Pigmentiphaga aceris: one gene and its partners. The protein of the gene in region 3 interacts with the protein of the main gene of each other region in a pairwise test. Links are inferred from orthologs where the notes say so. Each region holds a gene or a part of one and is shown on either strand. Other genes may lie near its edges.

Evidence for each region.
Region 1: the proteins of rlmB (region 3) and FXN63_RS14030 interact in binary tests that used the Escherichia coli proteins (3 or more experiments, as listed by UniProt). The link is inferred for Pigmentiphaga aceris from one-to-one orthologs.
Region 2: the proteins of rlmB (region 3) and tsaE interact in binary tests that used the Escherichia coli proteins (3 or more experiments, as listed by UniProt). The link is inferred for Pigmentiphaga aceris from one-to-one orthologs.

What each region holds. Positions count from the first base shown.
Region 1 is NZ_CP043046.1:3,229,122-3,232,223, forward strand. What follows is about bases 139-3,085. They hold FXN63_RS14030 (NAD(P)H-hydrate dehydratase), read left to right. Parts: upstream 139-826; coding sequence 827-2,344; downstream 2,345-3,085. Other genes in these bases: purL (phosphoribosylformylglycinamidine synthase), read right to left, coding at 139-716; FXN63_RS14035 (DMT family transporter), read left to right, coding at 2,429-3,085. In the rest of the region: more of purL, read right to left, coding at 1-138; more of FXN63_RS14035, read left to right, coding at 3,086-3,102. UniProt on the Escherichia coli protein: Bifunctional enzyme that catalyzes the epimerization of the S- and R-forms of NAD(P)HX and the dehydration of the S-form of NAD(P)HX at the expense of ADP, which is converted to AMP.
Region 2 is NZ_CP043046.1:4,872,789-4,875,729, forward strand. What follows is about bases 142-2,927. They hold tsaE (tRNA (adenosine(37)-N6)-threonylcarbamoyltransferase complex ATPase subunit type 1 TsaE), read left to right. Parts: upstream 142-1,178; coding sequence 1,179-1,676; downstream 1,677-2,927. Other genes in these bases: FXN63_RS21045 (MFS transporter), read left to right, coding at 142-1,035; FXN63_RS21055 (N-acetylmuramoyl-L-alanine amidase), read left to right, coding at 1,727-2,927. Also shown: more of FXN63_RS21045, read left to right, coding at 1-141; more of FXN63_RS21055, read left to right, coding at 2,928-2,941. UniProt on the Escherichia coli protein: Required for the formation of a threonylcarbamoyl group on adenosine at position 37 (t(6)A37) in tRNAs that read codons beginning with adenine.
Region 3 is NZ_CP043046.1:2,182,621-2,185,587, forward strand. The notes cover bases 152-2,963. They hold rlmB (23S rRNA (guanosine(2251)-2'-O)-methyltransferase RlmB), read left to right. Parts: upstream 152-1,090; coding sequence 1,091-1,837; downstream 1,838-2,963. Other genes in these bases: rnr (ribonuclease R), read left to right, coding at 152-885; FXN63_RS09265 (threonine aldolase family protein), read left to right, coding at 1,842-2,903. In the rest of the region: more of rnr, read left to right, coding at 1-151. UniProt on the Escherichia coli protein: Specifically methylates the ribose of guanosine 2251 in 23S rRNA.

The DNA of each region.
Region 1 (3,102 bases), 1.0 Mb from region 3 along the record:
CTCCACTGCGCATTGAAGATCTTGTGGCGGCAGTGTTCGCTGTTGGCTTGCGCGAACATCATCAGTTCGACGTCGGTCGGGTCACGGCCCAGGGTCGTGAACGACTCGGCCAGATAATCGATTTCGTCTTCCGACAGGGCCAGGCCCATCGACACGTTGGCTTTCAGCAGCGCGTCGCGGCCATCGGCCAACACGCCCACGGTCTGCATCGGCTTGCCAGCCAAGGTAGAGAACAGTGCCGAGCCATCAAACTGGGCGTCGACCACGGTTTCGGTCATGCGGTCGTGCAGCAGCGCGGCCACTTGGGCCAGTGCGGCGTCATCAAGCGACTTGGCACCCAGCAGGCCGCGCTTCGGCACCAGCGTGTATTCCACGCCGCGCTCGATGTGGCGGATTGCCGTCAGGCCACAGTTGTGGGCAATGTCGGTGGCCTTGCTGGCCCAGGGCGACAAGGTGCCAAGGCGCGGCACCACTTGCAGGGTGTATCCCTCGGGCTTGGCCGGGGCCGGATCGCCATAGACCAGCAGGCTGTCGAGTCGTTTGGACTCGTCCGCATCAAGGGCACGGTCGGCATGGACGAAGTGCACGTATCGCGCTGCTATATCGGCGATTGGAAGCTCTTTCGACACGCCCAGATCACGCAGGCTCGCCAACAGGCGATCCTTGCGAAAAGACGACAGGGCAAGCGGTCCGGACAAGCGCAGGATGTTGGTCACAGGAGAAGTCACTGGTGGTGGGGCACGGATAAGACAAGCTAAGCCCAGCATTTTACCTCGACCAGCGCCAGGGGGGCATTAGAATGGTCATCTGACTTTGCTCACGCGCCATGGCCGCCACATCTCACCCCCTGTTCGGTTCGACTGCACTGCGTGCGCTCGAACACGCCGCACAGTCTGCACTGCCCCCTCACACCCTGATGCCGCGTGCGGCGCAAGCAGCTTGTTTGCTGATCTTGCAACGCTGGCGCGGCCGCCCCGTCACCATTTTGTGTGGTCCTGGCAACAACGGCGGCGACGGTCTGGTGCTCGCAAGATTGCTGAATCAGGCAAGTGTGCCGGTACGCATCTGGGCGCTGAACGTGGATAAACGCCCTGCCGACGCCGAACGCGCCTGGCGTGATCTGCCCAGGGGTCTTCTGCAAAGCGGTGACCCAAAAGGCGACGCCAAGGGCGCAGTCATTGTCGACGCCTTGTTTGGCATCGGCCTGCACCGTGATCTGGATGCCGACACCCGCCGCTGGCTGGCCTGGGCAAATGAGCAGGAAGGTGCCGTGCGTGTTGCGCTCGACATCCCAACCGGCCTGGACGCAGACACAGGTGAAGCCCGCGAGGGTACTTTCATGGCCGATGTCACGCTGACCTTCCTGCGCGACAAGCCCGGCCTGCACACCCGCAGCGGCCAGGACCACGCGGGTGAAGTTGTGGTCGACATGCTTGGCACCGATGCGGTAACCGCCGCTCTGCCCTCGGATGATCAGTCCATCGGCACTGGCAACTTGATCCGCCGCGCCGACTGCAAAACCTTGTTCGTCAGCCGCAAGCATGACACCCACAAAGGCAGCTTCGGCACCCTGGCGGTGCTGGGCGGCGGCCACGGCATGACCGGCGCAGCGCTGCTGGCCAGCCGGGCGGCTTTGCACCTGGGTGCAGGCAAAGTGTTTGTCGGGCTGGCCGAAGCCAACCCCGCGCTCAGCTGCGACCTGCTGCAACCGGAATTGATGCTGCGCCCCGCCGCAAGCCTGCTAGGCAAAAAAGATGCAGGCATCGGCGTGTGGGTGGTTGGATGCGGCCTTGGTACTGATCAAGGGGCAGCCGACTGGCTGGCCGCTACCTTGCATGCCGCACGCGAAACCCCCACGGTGGTGGACGCAGACGCCTTGATTTTGATGGCTGCCAATCCCAAACGGGTGCCTGCCCGCAAGGCGGCCTGGGTATTGACGCCGCATCCGCGCGAAGCGGCGCAATTGCTTGGCTGCGACACGGCCGCCATTCAGGCCAACCGCGTCGCACAGGCCCGCCGCCTGGCGGCAAAGTACAGCGCCTGGGTGGTATTGAAAGGCGCTGGCACGGTGGTCAGTAGCCCGGACGGCCGCTGGTCGGTCAACGGCAGCGGCAACGCAGGCCTGGCCACCGCAGGCACGGGCGACGTATTGGCCGGCATGATCGGCGCACTGCTGGCCCAGGGATTGGACATGGACGACGCAGTGCGCGGTGGCGTGTGGTTGCACGGTGCCGCCGCACAAGACCTGTCCGCACGCGGCATTGGCCCCATCGGCCTGACTGCCGGCGAAGTCATTGCAGCCGCCCGCGACTTGCGCAATCGCCCGGAGAACGGCGTGACCTGACTTGCGTAATTTCCACCTGCCTGCATTTCGCCCGCTTGTCTTCGACGCTTTCTTTCTGCACTGCCTTAGCCCCGGCCACACCCCATGACGTACGCTCCGCAACACCGCCCCGCACTTGCCGTCGGGCTGATGACGCTTTCTCTCTGGGTGCTGTCCGTACTCGATGGCACCAGCAAATGGCTGGTCATGGCGGGCATGCCAGTCTTGCTGGTGGCCTGGATGCGATACACGGTGCACTTTGGTTTGGCTCTCACCATTGGTGTACGACAGCATGGTTGGGGAATCTTGCGCAGCAAGGTGCCGCGCCTGCAATTGCTGCGCTCTGCGCTGATGATCGGGTCCAGCCTGAGCGTCTATACCTTGCTGGGCTACGTCCCGCTGGCTGAGGCCACTGCACTGGGCTTCGTGGCACCGCTGATCATGCTGGCGCTTGCCCCCTGGCTGCTGGGCGAGTCACCGCAGATCTATCGTTGGGTAGGCACGGCCATCGCATTTGCCGGCATGTTGCTGGTCATTCGCCCAGGCGGCAGCCTGCCTCCGCTCGGTATTGCGCTGGGGCTGTTGAACGCGGTGCTGATTGCCTGTGTCCAGTTGATTACCAAACGCATGCACGTCGACAACCCGTTTACCACCATGATCTGGAGTTCGATGGGCGGCACGATTCTGGTCACCGCCATGCTGCCCATCGCATTCGCGCAACTGGCCGATGACTTCATGCCAACCACCATTCAGTGGCTGGCGCTGCTGTCCACCGGCGT
Region 2 (2,941 bases), 2.7 Mb from region 3 along the record:
TCGGTTGCGGTGGCGATGACCACCAAGATGATGGCTGGGGTGCTGTCGGACCGGATCGGCAACCGCAAACACCTGGTCGTGCTGGGCTACGGCCTGGGTGCCTTGTCCAAGCCCTTCTTCCCGCTGGCCGATTCGGCCATGACGATCATGGGGGCAAAATTTCTGGACCGGGTGGGTAAAGGCATCCGGGGCGCGCCGCGCGATGCGCTGATCGCAGACGTCACACCGCCACATATGCGCGGTCGCAGCTTCGGGCTGCGCAAATCGCTGGATACCGTAGGTGGCTTTGTCGGCCCACTGGTCGCCATCGGCTTGATGCTGGCCACCCACAATCACTTTCAGACCGTGTTCTGGGTGGCAACCATTCCCGCTTTCCTGGCGGTTGCACTGTTGGTCGTTGGTATCAAGGAGCCAGAAACGCCACCCGCCGCGCGCAGCAAAAAGGCCGGGTTGCGCTGGCGTGACGCCTTGCAGCTGGACGCTGCGGTGTGGGTTGCAATCGCCATCTCTGTACTTGTCAGCCTGGCGCGTTTCAGCGAAGCCTTCCTGTTGCTGCGGGCTGAACAATCCGGCTTCACGCTCGCCTGGGTGCCGCTGGTGCTGGTGTTCATGCACCTGATCTATGGCGGCCTGGCCTACCCCGTAGGCATTCTTGCAGACCGCTTTGGCAGATTGGGCCTGCTGGTGATCAGCCTGGTCTTGCTCGTCGCCGCCAATATCGTGATGGCACAAGCCACTGATGTTGTCACCCTGTTGATCGGCGTGGCCTTGTGGGGCGGACACATGGGCTTCTCACAGGGGATTCTGGCCACCCTGATTGCCGACACCGCCCCCGCCACCTCGCGCGGCACGGCCTTCGGCGTACTGAGCCTGGCAACCGGTGTCTCGGTGCTGCTTGGCAATCTGCTTGCCGGTGCACTGTGGGAATGGCAGGGTCCGGCCAGCACTTTCTACGCAAGTGCAGTCCTGAGCGTGCTCGCAATGGGTGTGTTGATGGGCCTGATGTACTGGCGAAAGCGTCGCAGCTTGGCGTGAATACAACGTCCAGGCCTGGATAAGTCCTGGTCTGGACGCAATTCCGTAACCAAGCGCAAGCCGTTTATCCGTCAGCGTCCGGCTCGCTTTCTACAATAGGGTCTTCCCTTTCTTCCGGCGTAACCAGCCATTGCGCCCGTGAAATGAGCACTTACTCTCTCGAACTCGCTGACGAAACCTCAACTGAAGCATTGGCGCAAGCCTTTGCACCGCTGGTTCAAGCCGGCGGACGCATTCACCTGCATGGCGAGCTTGGCGCAGGCAAAACCAGCTTCGTTCGTGCGTTATTGCGGGCTTGCGGGGTTACCGGGCGCATCAAGAGCCCGACCTTCACCCTGGTTGAACCTTATAAAGTTTCGAACTTATACTGCTATCACTTTGATTTTTATCGCTTTACCGATCCTCGCGAGTGGTTGGACGCCGGATTCCGGGATGCGCTGCGCGACGATGCCCTGGTGCTGATCGAATGGGCAGAGCGAGCGGCAGGGGTGCTTCCTCCCCCAGACCTGGATCTCACCCTTGCCTACGCCGGGTCGGGGCGTCTCGCCACACTGCAGGCAAGTACGGCTAAAGGGCACGCATGGCTACACGCAATTTCCCCACCGTCGACCCCGTCGCTGGATCCCACGGCGAAGCCCTGAGCACCGGCGCAACCCAGCGCCATACCGCAGCAAACCCGACGCGACGGCGCATGCTCACTGCCAGTGCCGCCAGCCTGCTCGTTCCCCTGATTCCCAGCAAGGCCTCGGCCGCGACCATCATGGCCGTGCGCATGTGGCCGGCTGCCGAGTACACCCGGGTCACCCTGGAACTCGACGCCCAGTTGAAGGCTGAACATTTCCTGCTGACCGACCCGCATCGCCTGGTGGTCGATATCGAGGGACTGGAGATCAGCCCTACCCTGCGCGAACTGGTGTCCAAGGTGCAGGCTGACGATCCCTTTGTGGCGTCTTTGCGAATTGCGCAGAACCGCCCCCACGTTGTTCGCCTGGTGATGGACCTGAAGCAAGGCGCACGCCCCCAGGTATTCACACTGAAGCCGGTTGGTGAGTACCAACATCGGCTGGTGCTCGATCTGTATCCGCTGGTCGAGCAAGACCCCCTGCTGGCCTTGCTGAACGACCGTCAGTCCGACCCGATGTCGCAAGTGCTGGACAACATTGCACGTGGCCCGTCAGTGGCCGCGCCGCCGCCAGTCCCGCCCGCCATCGCTGATGCCGCCCCGCCGCCAGCCGTGCCGACGCCGCGCGCAGCGGTGCCGGGCCGTCCAGTGATGCCGCCGCGCCCCGATGTCACACGCATGATCACCATTGCGCTCGATCCGGGCCACGGTGGCGAAGACCCGGGTGCCAGCGGTGCCGCCGGCACGCACGAAAAGAACGTAGTGCTGAGCATTGCGCGCCGCCTGAAAGCGCGGATCGACGCCCAGCCCAACATGCGCGCCATGCTGACGCGGGACGACGATTACTTCGTGCCGCTGAATGTGCGCGTGCAGAAAGCACGCCGGGTGCAGGCGGATCTGTTCGTGTCGGTACATGCCGATGCGTGGGTCAAGCCCTCGGCCAATGGGTCGTCGGTGTTCGCACTGTCTGAAGGCGGTGCAACCAGTACGGCAGCGCGCTGGCTGGCAGCCAAGGAAAACGCTGCCGATTTGATCGGTGGGGTCAACCTGGGTTCACAGGACCAGCAGATCGCCAAGGTTTTGCTGGACCTGTCGACCACGGCACAGATCAACGATTCGCTGAAGCTTGGCCGGGCGGTGCTGGAAGAAATCGGTGGCATCAACCGTCTGCACAAGCCCCAGGTTGAGCAAGCGGGCTTTGCGGTGCTGAAAGCACCAGATATTCCGTCGATCCTGGTTGAAACCGCGTTCATCAGCAACCCTGACGAAGAGCGTCGCTTGAAC
Region 3 (2,967 bases):
CGCACCTTCCTGAAGACGATCGGCCTGACGCTGGGTGGTGGCGAGAAGCCCACGGCGGCAGACTATTCGGCCTTCCTGGACAGCATTCGCGGTCGTCCCGACCACGCGCTGTTGCAGACCATGTGTCTGCGGTCCATGCAACAGGCCATGTACAGCCCCGACAACGTCGGTCACTTCGGTTTGGCCTACCCGGCCTATGCGCACTTCACGTCGCCGATCCGTCGTTATCCCGACTTGCTGACGCACCGTGCGATCAAGGCCTTGCTGGTCGGCCGTCGCTATGTGCCCGAGCCTGTCGGCGATACGACGATCACGTCCAAGAACATGAAGGAACACGAACACGGCATCTGGGAACGCCTGGGTCTGCAGTGCTCGTCCAACGAGCGTCGCGCCGACGATGCATCGCGTGACGTGGAAGCGTGGTTGAAGTGCTGGTTCGTGCGCGAGCGCGTGGGCGAGACCTTCACGGGTACCGTCACTGGCGTGGCTACCTTTGGTGTGTTCATCACCCTTGACGAGCTGTATGTCGAAGGCCTGGTGCATGTGTCCGAGCTTGGCACCGACTACTTCCAGTTCAACGATTCGCTGCATGAATTGCGCGGCGAGCGTACCGGCATCCGTTATCGCCTGACCGACAAGGTTCAGGTGCAGGTTGCCCGGGTCGATCTGGAAGCGCGCCGCATCGAGTTCAAGCTGGTGCAAGGGGTCAGCTACGACGGTCTGCGCAAGCAAGCCCAGCGTGAAAGCGAACCCGAGCATCGCGTGCGCAAGGCGGCAGGTGCAAAGCCGGATCGTGGGCAGCTGGGTTATGGCGGCGAAGCGCGCAGCGCCAAGACTGGCAAGCGTGCTGCTGCATCCAAGCGCTCGGCGCGCAAAAACCGTTAAGCCAAGTGGCGGCTTGTGCAATCGCGCCGTGCTGTCAGACAGCGTGGTGCGATGCACGACCGGCATGTCTTTGTCGTAAAGATCCGCCGCTGACATCAGCGGCGGTTTCATTTGTGCAAGCGCGCTCGCGGGCGCATTGCGCAAGCAAACAAGCAATTGCGGTTTAATGTCGGATTCCCGACCCGCACTGAAAAAAGGACTTCCTATGGCTGCCAGCCAGGTACTCGCCGGTTTCCACGCCGTGGCCGCGCGTCTTCGCCACGCGCCGGCATCGATCAAAGATATTTACGTTGAAGCCTCCCGGCGCGATCGCCGCATGCTGACCCTGATCGAGCAGGCTGAACAAGCTGGCCGTCGCGTGCATCCGGTCGAAACCATGCGCCTGGACGGTATCGCGCGTGGCCAGCGTCACCAAGGCGTCGTGGCCCTTGCCGAGCAAGTCGAACTCGCCGTCGATCTGGACGAGATGCTCGATGACGCGACCGATGTGCCGTTCCTGCTGATCCTCGACAGCATCACCGATCCGCATAATCTGGGCGCGTGCCTGCGTACCGCCGATGCCGCTGGCGTGAACGCCGTGGTCGCTCCGCGTGACCGCGCCGTCGGCCTGAATGCCACGGTGCAACGTGTCTCGTGCGGCGCTGCCGACTCGATCGCCTACATCACGGTCACCAATCTGGCACGCACGCTGCGCGCGCTGAAAGAGCGTGACATCTGGGTCGTCGGTACTGACGACCAGGCAGAAAAGACCGTGCACGACATCGACTGCACCCGCCCCATCGCTTGGGTCATGGGTGCCGAAGGCGAGGGCATGCGTCGCCTGACCCGCGAAACCTGCGACGAGCTGGTTCGCATCCCGATGCTGGGTTCGGTGGAAAGCCTGAACGTCAGCGTGGCATCTGCCGTCTGCCTGTACGAAACCGTGCGCCAGCGCACTGCCAAGAAGGCTTGATGCGATGATTTTCGGCAGCGACAACATGCTGGGCGCATCCCAGCAGGTGCTGGATGCAATCGTGCGCGCCAATGCCGGCCTGGCGGCCTCTTATGGTGCGGACGACTGGTGCGCGCAGGCCACTGCACGCATCGCCGAGCTGTTCGAGTGCCCGGTGGAAGTGTTCTATGTGTCCACCGGCACCGTTGCCAATTCGCTGGCGCTGTCGGCGCTGGTACCGCCCTGGGGCTCGGTGCTGTGCCACCACCAGGCGCACATCGTCAACGATGAATCGAGCGCGCCTGAATTGTTCAGTGGCGGTGCCCGGCTGGTACCGATTGTCGATGCCAGCGGCAAGCTGGGGCCGGCTGCCTTGTCGCAAGCCTTGGCGACAGCACCGCATCCGCCACACAACGTGGTGCCTCGTGCGCTCAGTCTGACCCAGGCCACGGAATGCGGACTGGTCTACACGCCTGCCGAGATTTCGGCGTTGACCAAACTGGCGCATGAAAACGATTTGTACGTTCACATGGATGGCGCGCGTTTTGCCAACGCCGTCGCATCGCTGGGTTGTTCCCCTGCGGATGTGACCTGGCGCGCTGGTGTCGATGTGCTGTGTCTGGGGGCGTCGAAGAATGGCGCGCTGATGGCCGAGGCAATCGTTTTCTTCGATACCGCACTGGCCGAAGATTTCGCCTTCCGCGTCAAGCGGGCAGGGCAGATGGCCGCCAAGGGCCGCTTGTTCGGTGCGCAGTTCTGTGGCTGGCTGGAAAACGGCCATTGGCTGGACCTGGCACGCCACGCCAATCACATGGCGCGTGACCTGTCTGCGGCACTGAACCATGTGCCGGGCGTAGGTACCGTATGGCCGGTCGATGCCAACGAAGTATTCGTGGTCATGCCGCATGCACTCGCCACGCGCCTGCGTGTCGATGGCGCGGTGTTCTACGACTGGCATCCTTCGGCATTGCCAGCAGGCAAGACCTTGGTTGCCGGTGAGGTGTTCGTGCGACTGGTCTGCGGCTTCGGTACCCAACCCGAACAGATCGCAGCGCTGATTGAAGCGGCGTCAAAGCACGGGGTTTGAGCCTGGTGTGCGGTTGATGGGTGCGGTTGATGTGTTCGGTTGATACGTTCAGGCGGGATCGTTT